Regions from separate parts of the Streptomyces sp. MS06 genome, predicted to be linked through region 3. Evidence: riboswitches for the same ligand, from Rfam matches in the RefSeq annotation. Region 3 holds a riboswitch; each other region holds the start of a gene.
The links. Region 3 has a riboswitch for thiamine pyrophosphate ahead of thiO (glycine oxidase ThiO). Riboswitches for the same ligand answer to the same signal wherever they lie in the genome.
Positions count from the first base shown of each region.

Region 1: another riboswitch for thiamine pyrophosphate. It lies ahead of ACL02U_RS08060 (thiamine ABC transporter substrate binding subunit); the one in region 3 lies ahead of thiO (glycine oxidase ThiO).
Region 2: another riboswitch for thiamine pyrophosphate. It lies ahead of thiC (phosphomethylpyrimidine synthase ThiC); the one in region 3 lies ahead of thiO (glycine oxidase ThiO).

Region 1 covers NZ_JBJZOJ010000011.1:91,645-97,228, reverse strand. Annotated here, with positions in the region: gene ACL02U_RS08070 (ABC transporter ATP-binding protein) at 1-431, opposite strand, end outside; gene ACL02U_RS08065 (ABC transporter permease) at 432-2,117, opposite strand; gene ACL02U_RS08060 (thiamine ABC transporter substrate binding subunit) at 2,093-3,184, opposite strand; TPP riboswitch at 3,274-3,379, opposite strand; gene rlmN (23S rRNA (adenine(2503)-C(2))-methyltransferase RlmN) at 3,470-4,576, opposite strand; gene ACL02U_RS08050 (reverse transcriptase domain-containing protein) at 4,817-5,584, opposite strand, start outside.
Region 2 covers NZ_JBJZOJ010000002.1:3,878-9,461, forward strand. Annotated here, with positions in the region: gene ACL02U_RS01065 (SsgA family sporulation/cell division regulator) at 84-530, shown strand; gene ACL02U_RS01070 (YibE/F family protein) at 753-2,240, opposite strand; TPP riboswitch at 2,312-2,487, shown strand; gene thiC (phosphomethylpyrimidine synthase ThiC) at 2,480-4,294, shown strand; gene ACL02U_RS01080 (hypothetical protein) at 4,409-5,272, opposite strand; gene ACL02U_RS01085 (metallophosphoesterase) at 5,466-5,584, opposite strand, start outside.
Region 3 covers NZ_JBJZOJ010000009.1:25,586-31,169, reverse strand. Annotated here, with positions in the region: gene ACL02U_RS06480 (Rv2175c family DNA-binding protein) at 1-253, opposite strand, end outside; gene ACL02U_RS06475 (NAD(P)/FAD-dependent oxidoreductase) at 333-1,532, opposite strand; gene ACL02U_RS06470 (hypothetical protein) at 1,577-1,963, opposite strand; TPP riboswitch at 2,015-2,126, shown strand; gene thiO (glycine oxidase ThiO) at 2,124-3,281, shown strand; gene thiS (sulfur carrier protein ThiS) at 3,278-3,478, shown strand; gene ACL02U_RS06455 (thiazole synthase) at 3,482-4,276, shown strand; gene pknB (Stk1 family PASTA domain-containing Ser/Thr kinase) at 4,458-5,584, shown strand, end outside.

The sequences.
Region 1 (5,584 bases), on a different contig from region 3:
GCCAGCGCCACCCGCTGCTGCTCCCCACCCGACAGCGCCGCCACCGGCCGGGAACCGGCGTCCGGCAGGCCCACCAGGTCCAGCAGCTCGCTCACCTGGGCGAACTGCTCCGCCTTCGACGCCCCGCGCATCCGCAGCCCGAACGCCACGTTCCCGGCCACGTCCCGCTGCGGGAAGAGCTGGTGGTCCTGGAACATCAACCCGACGCCACGCCGGTGCGCGGGCACCGCCGCCTGGTCCCGCCCGTCCAGCAGCACCCGACCGGAGTGCAGCGGCTGGAGCCCGGCCACCGAGCGAAGCAGCGTCGACTTGCCGCTGCCGCTCGGCCCGAGCACGCACACCACCTCGTGCTCGGCGACGTCCAGGTCGACGGCGTCGAGCACGTCCCGCTCGCCGAAGCGCACGGTCGCGGCCCGCAGGCTCAGCAGCATCTAGAACTCCCCCGTCCCTTCCCCGCCGCGCAGCCGCTCCAGCACCAGCAGGGCCGCCGCGCACACCAGCATCAGAATCGTCGACAGGGCCATCGCCTGACCGTAGTTGACGGCACCGGGCCGTCCCAGCAACCGGGCGACCGCCACCGGCAGCGTCGGATTGTCCGGCCGTGCCAGGAACACGGTCGCCCCGAACTCGCCCAGCGACACCGCGAAGGCGAACCCGGCCGCGATCAGCAGCGCCCGCCGCACCAGCGGCAGATCCACCTCACGCCACACCCGCCACGGCGACGCCCCCAGCACCGCCGCCGCCTCCCGCAGCCGTACGTCCACCGCCCGCAGCACCGGCAGCATGATCCGCACCACGAACGGCACCCCCACCAGCGCCTGCGCGAGCGGCACCAGGATCCAGGAGGTGCGCAGGTCCAGCGGCGGCTCGTCCAGGGCGATCAGGAATCCGAAGCCGACGGTCACCGCGGACACCCCGAGCGGCAGCATCAGCAGCGCGTCGAAGGTGCGCAGCAGCCGTCCGGCGTCCCTGCGGGTCAGCGCCGTGGCGGCCAGACCTCCGACCAGCACCGCGATGGCCGTCGCGGCCGCCGCGTACTCCAGCGAGTTGCCGATCGCGTCGATCGGCGGCACCAGGAACACCCCGCCGGCGTCCGAGCCGAGCGCCCGGTAGGAACCCAGGCCGGGCACCGCCAGCGACCTCTGCACCAGCACGGCCAGCGGCAGCACCAGCAACACCCCCACGGTGGCCAGCACACCGCCCAGCAGCGCCCACTGCCCGGCCCCGCGCGGGCGGCGGGCCGTGCCCGCGGCGTCGACCAGGCGCAGCGCGCCCTCGCGCCGCCGGACGGTCCTGGCGTGCACGGCGAGTATCGCGCCGACGGCGGCGAACTGCAGGAGGGTGAGCACGGCGGCCGCGGACAGGTCGAAGAGCTGGGAGGTCTGCCGGTAGATCTCCACCTCCAGCGTGGAGAAGGTCGGGCCGCCCAGGATCTGCACGACCCCGAACGAGGTGAAGGTGAACAGGAAGACCATCAGGGCGGCGGCGGCCACGGCGGGCGCCAGCGCCGGAAGGGTGACCGTCCGCCAGGCCGCGAACCGCGAGGCGCCGAGCATCCGCGCCGCCTCCTCCTGCCCCGGGTCCAACTGCGCCCACAGCCCTCCGACGGTGCGCACGACCACGGCGTAGTTGAAGAAGACGTGCGCCAGCAGGATCGCCCACACCGTCGTGTCCAGGCGGACGCCCCAGAGGTCGTCGAGGAGCCCGCCGCGACCGACCAGGGCCAGGAACGCCGAACCGACGACGACGGTCGGCAGCACGAACGGCACCGTCACGACGGCCCGCAGCACCTGCTTGCCCGGGAAGGCGAAGCGGGCGAAGACGTAGGCCCCGGGCAGCGCCACCAGCAGGGTGAGCGCGGTGGAGGCGGCCGCCTGCCAGGTGGTGAACCACAGCACGTGCCGCACGTCGGACCCGGCCGCGACCTGCCACAGCCGCTCGATCCGCCAGGCCCCGTCGACCCGCAGGCCGCGCACGACGATCGCGGTGACGGGGTAGGCGAAGAACACCGCGAAGAACGCGACGGGCACGACCGTCAGGCCGAGCCGCACCGCGCTCCCGCGGCGCGGTGCGGCGCCCGCGGCCGCTTGCCTCACTTCAGTACGAGAGACGTCCACGACTTGACCCACGCGTCACGGTGGTCGGCGATCCTGGCCGGCGTCATCGTCTCCGGGTCCTCGGCCGGGGGCCCGTACTTCGTGAACTCGGCCGGGACCTGCACACCGTCCACCACCGGGTAGACGAACATGTTCAGCGGCATGTCCTGCTGGAACCGCTTGGTGAGCAGGAAGTCGATGAACGCCTTGCCGCCCTCGGGATTCCCGGCATTGCTCAGCAGGCCGGCGAACTCGATCTGGCGGAAGCAGGTGCCCTTCGCCACCCCGGTGGGTGCGGTCGACGGCTTGGGATCGCCGTAGATCACCTCTGCGGGAGGCGAGGACGCGTAGGACACCACGAGCGGCCGGTCGGCCTTCGCCTGCTTGCCGCCGGCCGAGCCGGAGAAGTCCTCGTTGTAGGCCTGCTCCCAGCCGTCGACCACCTGCACTCCGTTGGCCTTCAGCTTCTTCCAGTAGTCCTGCCACCTGCCGTCGCCGTAGCGGGCCGCGGTGCCGAGGAGGAAGCCGAGGCCCGGTGAGGAGGTGGCGGCGTTCTCCGTGACCAGGAGATCCTTGTAGGCCGGCTTGATCAGGTCGTCGAAGGTGGCGGGCGGGGCCAGCTCGTGGTCGGCGAAGTACTTCTTGTCGTAGTTGACGCAGATGTCGCCGTAGTCGACCGGCGTGACCCGGTGCCGGTCGGCGTCCAGCTGGTACTGCGCGCCCACCCGGTCCAGACCCTGGGCGCGGTACGGCTGGAACAGGCCGTTGTCGAGCGCGCGGGACAGCAGGGTGTTGTCGACGCCGAAGAAGACGTCGCCCTGCGGGTGGTCCTTGGTCAGGAGGGCCTTGTTGACGGCCTGCCCGGCGTCCCCGCTCTTGAGGACCTTGACCTGGTAGCCGGACTGCTTCTCGAACGCGGCGATGACGTCCTTCGAGGCCGCCCACGAGTCGTGGCTGACGAGAGTCACGGTGCGGGAGCCGCCGCCCCGGGTGCTCCCCTCGTCGGACGCGCCGCACGCGGTCAGCGCGGGCACGGTGACCAGTCCCAGCCCGAGGGCGAGGGCGGTGGCCTTCTTGGTGATGCTCACTTGATTCCTCCTGGGGTGACCAGGAGAAGACGCGGCCCCGCCCGGAACCGGCGGGCATCCGTCCGCCGGGGCCGGGCAGGGCGCAACAGCTCGAGTGGTGACCGATCTCCCTACCCAGAATGACCTGGGCCAGGTTCGGAGGGTCTGCGGCCGGTGCCGCACTCTCAGCGCTGTGGCGCTCCCCTGTCGGAATATGCAGGTGTGGATGATGCTGATATCGGTGGTGCGGATATCGGTGGTGCTGTGACGTGGTGCTGTGTCGGTGTGAAGTCGTCCGTGCTCAGGCTACCGCTCGGTGGCCGCGAGCTGGCCGCAGGCCCCGTCGATCTCCTGACCCCGGGTGTCCCGGACGGTCACCGGCACCCCGTGCGCGGCGACGGCGTCGACGAACGCCTTCTCGTCCTCCGGTCGGGAAGCGGTCCACTTCGAACCCGGCGTCGGGTTGAGCGGGATGAGGTTGACGTGCACCGGTTTGCCCTTCAGGAGCCGGCCGAGCCGGTCACCGCGCCAGGCCTGGTCGTTGATGTCCCTGATCAGGGCGTACTCGATGGACAGCCGGCGGCCGGACTTCTGGACGTACTCGAATCCGGCGTCCAGCACCTCGCGCACCTTCCACCGCGTGTTCACCGGGACGAGCGTGTCGCGCAGCTCGTCGTCCGGCGCGTGCAGGGAGATGGCGAGCCGGCACTTCAGGCCCTCGTCGGCCAGCCGGTGGACGGCCGGAACGAGTCCGACGGTCGACACGGTGATACCGCGCTGGGACAGCCCGAGGCCGTCGGGCGCCGGGTCGGTGAGCGCCCGCACGGCGCCCACCACCCGCTTGTAGTTGGCCAGCGGCTCGCCCATCCCCATGAAGACGATGTTGGACAGCCGGGCCGGACCTCCGGGCACCTCCCCGTCCCGCAGGGCCCGCATCCCGTCGACGATCTGGTGCACGATCTCGGCGGTGGACAGGTTCCGGTCCAGGCCGGCCTGCCCGGTGGCGCAGAAGGGGCAGTTCATACCGCAGCCGGCCTGGGAACTGATGCACATGGTCACCCGGTCCGGGTACCGCATCAGCACCGACTCCACGAGAGTGCCGTCGAACAGCCGCCACAGCGTCTTGCGGGTCGCGCCCTGGTCGGTGGACAGATGCCGGACCACCGTCATCAGCTCCGGCAGCAGCGCCTCCCGCAGCTTCCCGCGCGCCCCGGCGGGGATGTCGGTCCACTGCTCGGGGTCGTGCGCGTAGCGCGCGAAGTAGTGCTGCGAGAGCTGCTTGGCGCGGAACGGCTTCTCACCGATCGCGGCGACCGCCTCCTTGCGCTCGGCGGGCGTGAGGTCGGCGAGATGCCGCGGCGGCTTCTTGGCTCCGCGGGGGGCGACGAAAGTGAGTTCTCCGGGCTTCGGCATAACCCTCCTAGTGTCGCAGATCAACTCGGGGAGCCCAGGCCAGAGCGGGGTGGGGGTGGTCACCCGTGGGTGCCGACTGTCAGCCTTGGTCGGCCTCGGACGGCCCAGGGACGGCCCAGCCCTGATCCGAGTGCGCCGTGATCACCGCCACCCCAATCGCTTATGGCATCACCAGCAGCCTTCCGTTCACCCAGCCCACGTAACGTGCGTCGGCTGATCCAGGGGCGTCGAATTTGCCCGCTATTCGGAGGCAACCGAGTCATAGTCCGCAGAGACTTTGGGAGTCGAATAGTTGTTGGCTTCCAACCATTCCCGAGTCACTACGTTGCTGGCATCCTGCTTGATGGTACGCGAAATCAGCAACCTCTCATCTCGCGCATTCATTAGAGCCAAAGCATAGATTCTCTGAAAAATAGGTCGCGCCTCATCATCCAGACGTCTACGAATGATGTCCTTAGTCGCGGTGGGGTCAATCTGAGCCAAGCGTTGGGCCGCCACTGAGATTTGATGCAGGTCAGAACCCTTTTCCAGCCATTCCGCCATCACTTCCCGATATGCTGGCAGCCGATTAGAACTGGGGATAGCCAAGGCGAACTGAGCAGACGACCAGTGGATTGCCGCCCACTCGGTTGCACGGTAGCCGCTATACCAATCGCAGTAGGCACCCATTCTGCGCGGATCTTCTTTTACAGCATCGCGGAAGTACCTGCCCAGCGCGTCTGCAACGTGGGAGAGTTTCTCCGCAAAGGCAAGCCATCGATCAAAATTCCCATACTCCTTATGCTTCCTGAGAGTCTTCAGGATCACTTTGATCGTGGCAGAAGATTGACTGAACGGCCTTTCCAGTGCTGCACCCTCTAGCTTCCTCAGCCATTCGATGTCCATCTCCTCGACTGCGGCTTCAACGACATCGGACCCATTCTCCAGTATTTGAATCCTCTTCTTTACGGGGATCGGCACTTCTTGAAGGCCCTCCAGAAGCACATCCTGCCGGATCTCTTTGAGGCG
Region 2 (5,584 bases), on a different contig from region 3:
TGATCTAGCGAACACTTTGAGCAAAATGTCGTCAGTGTCAAGGGGTCATTCCCGGCCAGCCGACAGTGAAGACGGGGTAAGCGATGAGCGGGTCCGCAGAGGCAGTGCAGGCAGAGGTCATGATGAGCTTCCTCGTGTCCGAGGAGCTCTCCTTTCGGATCCCGGTGGAACTGCGTTACGAGACCCGCGATCCCTACGCCGTGCGGCTGACCTTTCACTTGCCCGGTGACGCGCCGGTGACCTGGGCCTTCGGTCGTGAGCTGCTGATCGACGGCGTCGCCGGGCCGTGCGGCGAAGGCGACGTACAGGTCGCACCCGCCGAACCGGACGTCCTCGGCGAGGTCCTGATCCGGCTCCAGGTGGGGTGCGACCATGCGCTGTTCCGCTCGTCGGCCGCGCCGCTGCTCGCCTTCCTCGACCGCACCGACAAGCTCGTGCCGCTGGGGCAGGAGGGCGCCCTCGCCGACTTCGACGCCCATCTCGACGAAGCCCTCGGCCGCATTCTGGCGGAGGAGCAGAACGCGGGCTGAGGCATGCCGGACATGCGGCAGAGGCGGTCCGCGCCATCGTCGCCGGAGTGCAGGAACGCTTCTTCAAGATGGTGAAGCCGTAGCCCTGCCGCCTGGACGGGCCGGCCGCTCCGCCCTCCCGTGCCGACGCCACGCCGGGGATGCGGAAGTGCCCCGGAGCCGTCCCGGTCGTCAGGCGCCGGGTGCGAGGGCAGACCGCTCGACAGGCGGACGGCCGACCGGTCAGGGTTTGCGCCGCCGCCCCCGACCGCCACGGGCCAGGGCGGCCGGCGGGTGTGAACCCGCCGGCCGGCCCGCGCCCGTGCCCGCTCCGGCCGACACCGGTCGGGTGCGGTCGGCTGCCACCACCAGGGCCGCCAGAACGGTGGTGACCGGCACGGAGGCGACCAGACCGATCGAGCCGACCAGTGTGCGCACGATCTCCTCGGCGACCAACTCGCTGCCGGCGACCGTCCCCACGCTGCTCTGCGCGATCGAGAAGAGCAGCAGCAGTGGCAGGGCGGCGCCCGCGTAGGCCAGGACCAGCGTGTTGACGACGGAGGCGATGTGGTCGCGTCCGATGCGGATGGCCGAGCGGTACAGCCCGCGCCATCCCATCGACGGATTCGCCTCGTGCAGTTCCCACACCGCCGAGGTCTGCGTGACCGTCACGTCGTCGAGGACGCCGAGCGAGCCGATGATGACCCCGGCCAGCAGCAGACCGCTCATGTCGATGGAGGGATAGAGTCCGTGGATCAGGCCCGTGTTGTCGTCGGTGTTGCCGGTGAGTGCGGCCCAGCCGATGAACACGGCACCGACCAGCCCGGTCAGCAGCAGTGAGATCAGGGTTCCGAGTACCGCCACCGACGTCCGCGCGGACAACCCGTGGCTGAGGTAGAGCGCGATCAGCATGATGGCGCTCGATCCGACCACCGCCACCACCAACGGGTTCGCCCCCTCGAGGATGGCGGGCAGAATGAAGAAGTTCAGCAGCAGGAAGCTGATGGCCAGCGCGACGAGCGCCATCACCCCGCGCATCCGGCCGACGATCACGACAGCGAGCGCGAAGACTCCGGCGAGCAGGGCCATCGGGAACCGGCGGTCGACGTCGGCGACCGAGTACTGCAGGTCCTTGGGCGCCGAGGGCTCGTAGGCGACCACGACCCTCTCGCCACTGTGCAGTTGCCGTGACTGGTCCGGCTGGACGATCTCGGTGAACGTGCGGCCCTTGTCCTTGCCGGTGTCCACCCGGATGGTCGCCTTCCGGCAGGCGTTGCCCCCTTCCTGCCGGGTCGAGTCGCCTCCGGCGTCGGCCGTGCCGTCCGGGGCTCCTGCTCCCGCGGCGTGGACGGACGCGCAGCTCACCCCGTCCACCCTGGTGACCGTCGCCTGCTGGGTCTGCCGGTCGAATCCCACGCCGGTGCGCTGGTGCGGCGGAGCACCTGCGGGCCACAGCACCACCAGACCGACGACCACGGCCGCGGCGAACGGCACCAGGACGGCCGCGATGACCTTGCGCAGGTGCCGGGAGACGGGAGCGGCCGGACCGTGGCCGTGCCCGTGCCCGTGCCCGTGCCCGTGCCCGTGCCCGTGCCCTTGCGCTGGACCGTGTTGGTGGCCCTCCCCGTGCCCGTGTCCGTGGTCGTCTCCGACATCCGGGGTCCGGTCCTCCGAGTCCGGACCCGGCTGTGGTCCCGGTGGCGGATACGCATGCTGACGAGTCGTGGTCACCGAGCGATCATCGCAAGAACAAAGGGGGCCCTCTGTTCACCGCGCCCGAAATGACGCTAGCGTGGAGGCACCTTTGCACACGCGGGAGCTCGGAGCACCGGGCTGAGAGGGCGCTGACGTCCGTCTTTGCGATGTTTCACGTGGAACGAGCGATGTTCCACCGAAATCTCGAAGACGGTGGCCGCTGCGTCGACCGCCGAACCTGTTACCGGGTAATGCCGGCGTAGGGAGTAGGTCTCATGACCGACAAGGACGCACGCACGCCTGCCTCCGCTCAGATAGCGGCCGAGGGATCGGCCGATACGGGGGCCGGGAAGTCCATCGGCTGGCACAAGGGATACGTCGAGGGCTCGCGCCCCGACCTCCGGGTGCCGGTCCGCCAAGTGCACCTCACCAACGGGCAATCCGTCACGCTGTACGACACATCGGGGCCGTACACCGATCCACTCGTCGACACCGATGTCCGCAGGGGCCTGGTCCCGCTGCGGGAGAACTGGATCATCGCCCGCGGCGACACCGAGGAGTACGCGGGCCGCCCGGTCCGTCCTGAGGACGACGGGATCAAGCACACCGCGCCGCGGGGCGGTCTGCGCAACCTCGACGCCGTCTTCCCGGGACGTCCGCGTCAGCCGCGTCGCAGCCGTGACGGAGCGCCGGTGACGCAGCTCGCCTATGCCAGGCGAGGGGAGATCACGCCGGAGATGGAGTTCGTGGCCGTCCGGGAGAACGTGTCCCCCGAGGTCGTCCGGGAGGAGATCGCCGCCGGCCGGGCGGTACTTCCGGTGAACGTCAACCACCCGGAGATCGAGCCGATGATCATCGGCAAGCGGTTCCTGGTGAAGGTCAACGCGAACATCGGCAACTCGGCTGTGACCTCCTCCATCGAGGAGGAGGTCGAGAAGATGACGTGGGCGACACGCTGGGGCGCTGACACGGTGATGGACCTGTCCACGGGGCGCAACATCCACACCACGCGCGAGTGGGTGCTGCGCAACTCTCCCGTACCGATCGGCACCGTGCCGCTCTATCAGGCGCTGGAGAAGGTCGACGGAAAAGCCGAAGAGCTGACCTGGGAGATCTACAAGGACACCGTCATCGAGCAGGCCGAGCAGGGCGTGGACTACATGACCGTCCACGCGGGCGTCCGCCTCCCCTACGTACCGCTCACCGCGCAGCGGAAGACGGGCATCGTCTCGCGAGGCGGATCGATCATGGCGGCTTGGTGCCTGGCGCACCACAAGGAGTCGTTCCTGTACGAGAACTTCGAGGAGCTCTGCGAGATCCTCGCCGCCTACGACGTCACGTACTCCCTCGGCGACGGGCTGCGGCCGGGTTCCATCGCGGACGCCAACGACGAGGCGCAGTTCGCGGAGTTGCGCACGCTCGGGGAGCTCAACCGCATCGCCAGGCGCTTCCACGTGCAGACCATGATCGAGGGCCCGGGGCACGTCCCGATGCACAAGATCAAGGAGAACATCGACCTCCAGCAGGAGATCTGCGACGAAGCTCCGTTCTACACGCTCGGTCCGCTGACGACGGACGTCGCTCCGGCCTACGACCACATCACCTCCGGCATCGGTGCCGCGATGATCGCCTGGTGGGGTACGGCCATGCTCTGCTACGTCACGCCCAAGGAGCATCTCGGCCTGCCCAACCGGGACGACGTCAAGACGGGCGTCATCACCTACAAGATCGCCGCGCACGCCGCCGACCTCGCCAAGGGACACCCGGGTGCGCAGGAGTGGGACGACGCGCTGTCCGACGCGCGCTTCGAGTTCCGCTGGGAGGACCAGTTCAACCTCGCCCTGGACCCGGACACGGCACGGGAGTTCCATGACGAGACCCTGCCGGCTGAGCCCGCCAAGACGGCTCACTTCTGCTCCATGTGCGGGCCGAAGTTCTGCTCGATGAAGATCAGCCAAAGCATCACGGAGCGGTTCGGCGGTGCTGCGGCTGAGGAGGCGTCTCCCGAGGAGGTCGCCGAGGGGATGCTGCAGAAGTCGAAGGAGTTCGCGGAGAGCGGGAACCGGGTGTATCTGCCGATCGCGGACTGAGGCCGCCGGGCGGCACTCGTGGTGGTGCGCTCACGGGTGCCGCCTGCCGGGGCGGCCCAACCGTCCCGGCCGGCCTGGGCCCCGGCCGGTTCGCGGCGCGGAGCAGTCGTTCGGCTACTCCGGCTGGTGGTCCGGGCCTCCGAAGTCAGGGCTGCTGAAGTCGGGGCTGCTGAAACTGGGGCGCCGGCCGGCGACGGTGCCGTCCTCCGGGCTGCTGAAGCCCGGCCGGTCGTAGCCCAGCCGGGGCATGCGTCCTTGCGGCGACGGTGCGGTGGCCCGCATCGCGGCCGTACCGGGGTCGGCCAGCGCCTCCCGCAGAAACGGAAGGATGCCGCGGTCCAGCAACGCCTCGCGCCAGGCGTTCTGCGCCTGGGCCACCTCCTTGCGCCCGGCGCTGTAGGAGCCGGAGTCGGAGGACGGCCGGTTGCGCAGCGCGGTGATCAGCAGGCCGGCGGTGGCGATGAGGATGGCGACCGCGGTCAGCGCGCCGAAGGCCCAGCCGACGGTGAGCATGGTCCGGGCGAACGCCGCTTGCGGGTCCAGCATCTTCAGGAGGTAGCCGACCAGCAGGAATATCACCGCTGCCGTGCCGGCGAGAACGGGCGCCAGGACCGCCACGACGGCGACGGCACCCGCACCGGATGCTTCGGCGACCTCTTCGACCGTGGCGGCGAGGCCCGCTGCACGGGTGTCCGGCTCCGCCCCGTCGTCGGTGCCGTCGGCTTCCGGGGCGGGCGGTTCCGGGTGGCGGAGCGCCTCGCGGACCTTGACGTAGTGCTGGTACTCGGTCGCCGCGGCGGCCGTGATGAGTGCGGTGGCGTTGAGCGCCATGGTCCGCAACTGTTCCGGGTTGAGTCGTTGTCCGACAGCGGCCAGTTCCGGGTGGTGTGGTGCGGAGCGCAGCGCCTCATCGAGGATTCGCTCGAATTCCGGGCGGTCCTCGCTGAGAAGATGCTGCGGAAGGTTGTTCATGTGCATCCCCCGATGCTCCGTAGGGCTTGGGGCTCGCATGCCAACGAGCCGTCGGGCAGAAACGGAGGGGAGCCTGCTACGGACATGCCGATGGTAGAGCCGCTACGGCAACCGGTGACAGGGGGTTTCCGGAAATTGCGTCCGGTTCTGCGCCGTTCGCCGTCGGCGCGCGGTGGGCGTCCGACCGGTAGGTGACAGGTCAGTCGGGCGGCGGCAGTTCCCGGACCAGCAGCTTTCCGGCCATCGTCACTCCACCGTCCATCGCGATGGCCAGTCCGTCGGCGTAGACGTGCGGGCCCTCGACGACGGGGTCCCTGC
Region 3 (5,584 bases):
TTTCCTCGACCGTGAAGCCGTCGTCCCGCAGCAGGGTCAGGGTCCCGGACAGGCCCTTGACGACCTTGTCCCCGTCGATGAAGGCGGCGGGGACGTGGAGCGCCCGGTTCTCGCCCCGGCGTACGGCGATGAGCTGGCCCTCCTTGACGAGCTGCCGCACGCGCGTCACCTCGACGCCGAACTGTTCGGCGATGTCGGGGAGGGTGAGCCAGCCGGGGACGAGAGCATCGGTCTTAGCGTCAATCTCGGTCACATGACCAAGCCTGCCATCTGGCACCGACAGTCGGTAGTCAGCCCCGGCCGCGGCGGCCGCGCCGGTGGGGCCGCCGCGGTCAGCCGACGGTGGCCGCCTTCAGCGGTCTGGCCGGGTCGGCGAGCAGTTCGGGGTCCATCGCGGTGCCCGCGCCGATCAGCCGGCGCCCCTGGGCCAGGTCCCGCGGACGGCCGACGGCCAGCAGGGCGACCAGCCTCCCCTCACGCAGCCAGCACACCGTCCACGCCGGCCCGGAGGGGGCGCCCCGCCAGACGGTGCGGTCGGCACGGGCGTGGTGCCCGGCGTACTGCACGAAGCGGCCGAACTGCTCGGACCAGAAGTACGGCACCGGGTCGTAGACCGCGTCGGGCTGCCCGGTGGCCGAGCCGACGATGTTCGCGGCGACCACGCGCGGGCCCTGGAGGGCGTTGTCCCAGTGGTGGACCAGCAGGCGCTCCCCGTAGCGGGCGGACGGGAAGGAGGCGCAGTCGCCGACGGCGTACACGTCGGATGCGGAGGTGCGCAGGTGGGCGTCGGCGACCACCTCGCCGCGGGCGCCGAGCTCGACGCCGGAACCGGCCAGCCAGCCGGTCGCGGGCCGGGCTCCGACGCCGACGACGACGGCGCCCGCGGGGATCCGGGTGCCGTCGTCGAGCACCACCGCCCCGGGCTCGACGTGCTCGACGCGGGCGTGCGTGCGCAGCACGGCCCCGCTGTCGGCGTACCAGGCGGCCATCGGGGCGGCGACCTCTGCCGGCAGGGTCCCGGCGAGCGGCCGGTCCGCGGCCTCGACCACGGTGACCGCGCAGCCGGCCTCGCGGGCCGCGGTGGCGAACTCGGCGCCGATCCAGCCGGCGCCGACGACGACGATGTCGTGCTGGCGGGCGAGGACGGGCCGCAGTCGTTCGGCGTCGTCGAGGGTGCGCAGCAGGTGCACCCCGGGTACGCCGTCCGTGCCGGGCAGCCGGATCGGCTCCGCGCCGGTGGCCAGGACGAGGACGTCGTAGGGCACGGGCCCGGCGGCGGTGTCCAGTTCGTGGTCGCCCGGGCGCAGGCCCAGCACCTCCCGGCCGAGCTCCAGCCCGATGCCGAGTCCGTCGAAGTCGACGTCGAAGGCGGAGTGCTCGGCGGTGCCGAGCAGGACCGCCTTGGACAGCGGGGGCCGGTCGTAGGGCTGGTGGGGTTCGGCTCCCACCAGGGTCACCGAGCCGGTGAACCCGTGCTCGCGCAGTGCGACCGCGGTCTGCACCCCGGCCATGCCGGCGCCGACCACGACCACCCGCCCCGCGGCCGGGGCCGTGGCCCGCCGCTGCGTCCGCTCACTCACCTGATCACCCTAGTCAGCCGGCTTCCCACCGGTCCGCCGTCGTCGTCCGCGACCTGCTCCACCACGCTCGTCCCGCTGCCCTCCCGGGACTCCCACTCCCAGTCCTCCTCCAGCCGCACCCGCCCGTCCGGCAGCTCGAGGACGGTGGCCACGCAGTGCCCGGCGGACGTCGTACCGTCGCGGGTGAGCTGCACGTACCGGAAGTCCAGCCGGTCCCCCTCCCGGATACCCACCAGACGGCCGCGTACGACATCGCCGCCCGCGTACTCGGCCCAGATCCCGCCGTCCTGCTCGTGGTAGGCGAACCGGGTAGCGGCGCCGACCTGGCCGGGGGCCTGGTCGGCCACCGGGGCGAGGACGAGGCCGTCGAGCGATCGGGCCATGGTGCGAGGCTCCCTTACAGGCACGGTCCGGGCGGGCTAGGGTGGCCACCGTAAAGCACTCGCGGGAGCCCGGACGCACCGGGCTGAGAGGGAGGCTGGCGGCCTCCGACCGTACGAACCTGATCCGGGTCATGCCGGCGAAGGGAGGGGCTGGACGCCCATGTCGCCCACGCGTACACCTGACGTCCTCGTCATCGGGGGCGGGATCATCGGGCTGGTGACGGCCTGGCGGGCCGCCCAGCGCGGACTCGCCGCCGCGGTGGTGGACCCGGACCCCGGCGGCGGCGCCGCACAGGTGGCCGCCGGGATGCTGGCCGCCGTCACGGAGCTGCACCACGGCGAGCAGACACTGCTCGGCCTGAACCTGGCGTCGGCCCGCCGCTACCCGGGCTTCGCGGCCGAACTCACCGACCTCACCGGGCAGGACCTCGGCTACCGCCGCTGCGGCACGCTCGCCGTGGCTCTGGACTCCGACGACCGGGCCGAGCTGCGCGAACTGCACGCCCTGCAGCGGCAGTCCGGGCTCGACTCGCAGTGGCTGTCCGGTCGGGACTGCCGCCGGCTGGAGCCGATGCTCGCGCCGGGCGTGCGCGGCGGGCTCCGCGTCGACGGGGACCACCAGATCGACCCGCGCCGGCTCGCGGCCGCGCTGCTCGCGGCCTGCGGGCGGGCCGGCGTGGTGCTGCACCGGGAGCGGGCCGAACGGCTCACGGTGGCCGGGGACCGGGCCACCGGCGTGGTCACCCGCTCGGGCGCGGTGCTCGGCGCCGGGCAGGTGGTGCTCGCCGCGGGAAGCTGGAGCGGGCGGCTGGCGGGCGTGCCGGACGACGTGCTTCCGCCGGTCAGGCCGGTGAAGGGGCAGGTGCTGCGGCTGAGCGTGCCGCAGCGGTACGCGCCCTTCCTCAGTCGCACCGTGCGCGCGGTGGTGCGCGGCAGCCAGGTCTACCTGGTGCCGCGGGAGAACGGCGAGCTGGTGGTGGGCGCGACCAGTGAGGAGCTGGGCTGGGACACCACGGTGACCGCGGGCGGCGTGTACGAGCTGCTGCGCGACGCCCACGAGCTGGTGCCGGGGCTGACGGAGCTGCCGCTGACCGAGACGCGGGCCGGGCTGCGCCCCGGTTCCCCGGACAACGCGCCGCTGCTCGGGCCGACCGCCCTGGACGGGCTGCTGCTGGCCACCGGTCACCACCGCAACGGCGTGCTGCTGACCCCGGTCACCGGCGAGGTACTGGCGCACGCCCTGGTCACCGGGGGGCTGCCGGAGGAGGCGCGGGCGTTCAGCCCGCGGCGGTTCGCCCCGGTGGAGCGGGCCGCGTGAACATCTCCGTCAACGGTGCGCCGCGCGAGGTCGCCGAGGGCACCGCCCTCGACTCGGTCGTCCGGTCCCTGACCGGGGCCCCGTCCGGCGTCGCCGCCGCTCTCAACGAGACCGTCGTCCCGCGCGCGCAGTGGCCGTCGGCCCGCCTCGCCGAAGGCGACCGCGTCGAGGTCCTGACCGCAGTCCAAGGAGGCTGACCCGTGGCCGAGGATCCCTTCGTCGTCGGGGGTACGCCCTTCGCGTCCCGCCTGATCATGGGCACCGGCGGTGCCCCGAGCCTGGAGGTGCTGGAGCGGGCGCTGGTGGCGTCCGGCACGGAGCTGACGACGGTGGCGATGCGGCGGGTGGACCCGTCGGTGCACGGATCCGTGCTGTCGGTGCTGGACCGGCTCGGGATCCGGGTGCTGCCGAACACCGCGGGCTGCCGTACGGCCGGGGAGGCGGTGCTCACCGCTCGCCTGGCACGCGAGGCGCTGGGCACGGACCTGGTGAAGCTGGAGGTCGTCGCCGACGAGCGCACCCTGCTGCCCGATCCGGTGGAGCTGCTGGACGCGGCCGAGACGCTGGTCGACGACGGTTTCACGGTCCTGCCCTACACCAACGACGACCCGGTGCTGGCGCGGCGGCTGGAGGAGGTCGGCTGCGCGGCGGTCATGCCGCTGGGCTCGCCGATCGGCTCCGGTCTCGGCATCCGCAATCCGCACAACTTCCAGCTCATCGTGGAGCAGGCGGGCGTGCCGGTGATCCTGGACGCGGGGGCGGGCACGGCCTCGGACGCGGCGCTGGCGATGGAGCTGGGGTGCGCGGGCGTGATGCTCGCCTCCGCGGTGACGCGGGCCCGGGACCCGGAGTCGATGGCCGCGGCGATGCGGCACGCGGTGGAGGCGGGCCGGCTGGCGCGGCGGGCCGGCCGGATCCCGCAGCGGTGGTTCGCGCAGGCGTCGTCGCCGGCCCGGGGCCGCGCGGTACTGGATCCGGAGCGGCCGGCCTTCTGAGCACGCGGCCCTCCGCCCGGGGCGCACGGCTCTCCGCCGGGGCGCACGGCCTCCGCCCGGGGCGCGCAGCCCTGCGCGCGGTCTTCCGGGCCCTCGGGAGCGCGTCACAGGTCGGCTGCAGTCCCGCCCCGATCCTGTGGAAGGGAACGGGGTGTCGGTGACGGCTCGTAGACTCACCCGCGTGGACACGACCCTTGAGGACCCTCTGGTCGGGCGGCTGCTCGACGGGCGGTACCGCGTCGAGGCGCGGATCGCGGTCGGCGGGATGGCCACGGTCTACCGGGCCGTGGACACCCGCCTGGACCGCGTGCTCGCGCTGAAGGTGATGCACCCGGCGCTCGCGGCGGACGGCTCCTTCGTGGAGCGGTTCATCCGGGAGGCGAAGTCCGTCGCCCGGCTGGCCCACCCGAACGTGGTGCAGGTCTTCGACCAGGGCACCGACGGTTCGTACGTCTACCTGGCCATGGAGTACGTCGCCGGCTGCACCCTGCGCGACGTGCTGCGCGAGCGCGGGGCGCTGCAGCCCAGGGCGGCGCTGGACATCCTGGAGCCGGTGCTGGCCGCGCTCGGCGCGGCGCACCGGGCCGGGTTCGTGCACCGGGACATGAAGCCGGAGAACGTCCTGATAGGGGACGACGGACGGGTCAAGGTGGCCGACTTCGGGCTGGTGCGCTCCGTGGACACGGTCACCAGCACCACCGGTGCCGTACTCGGCACGGTGTCCTACCTCGCCCCGGAGCAGATCGAGCACGGCACCGCCGATCCGCGCGCCGACGTGTACGCCTGCGGGGTGGTGCTGTACGAGATGCTGACCGGCGGCCGGCCGCACGACGGCGACTCCGCCGCAGCGGTGCTCTACAGGCACCTGCACGAGGACGTGCCGCCGCCGTCGGCCGCGGTGCCGGGGACGGCGCGCGCGCTGGACGGGCTGGTGGCGTCGGCCACCGCGCGGGCGGCCGGGACCCGGCCGGAGGACGCGGTGGCGCTGCTGGCGCAGGTGCGCGAGGCGCGCGCGACGCTCTCCGCGGCGGAGCTGGACGCAGTACCGCCGCAGGCCCTCTCGGCGGAGCACGACAACGCCGAGGACCGCACGAGCGTCATCCCCCGTTCGATGACGCTGCCGCGCCTGCTGCCGGTCGGCGAGGAGGACCGGCCGGAGGGCCCGGTCCACCGCACCAGCCGTCTGCAGTCCCCGCCGCCCGCCCCGCGGCGGGGCCCGGTGCGCTTCCGGCCGCGGATCATGACGATCGTCGTCGCCGTACTGCTGGTGCTCGGCGCCGGTGGGGGCCTGTGGTACATCAACTCCGG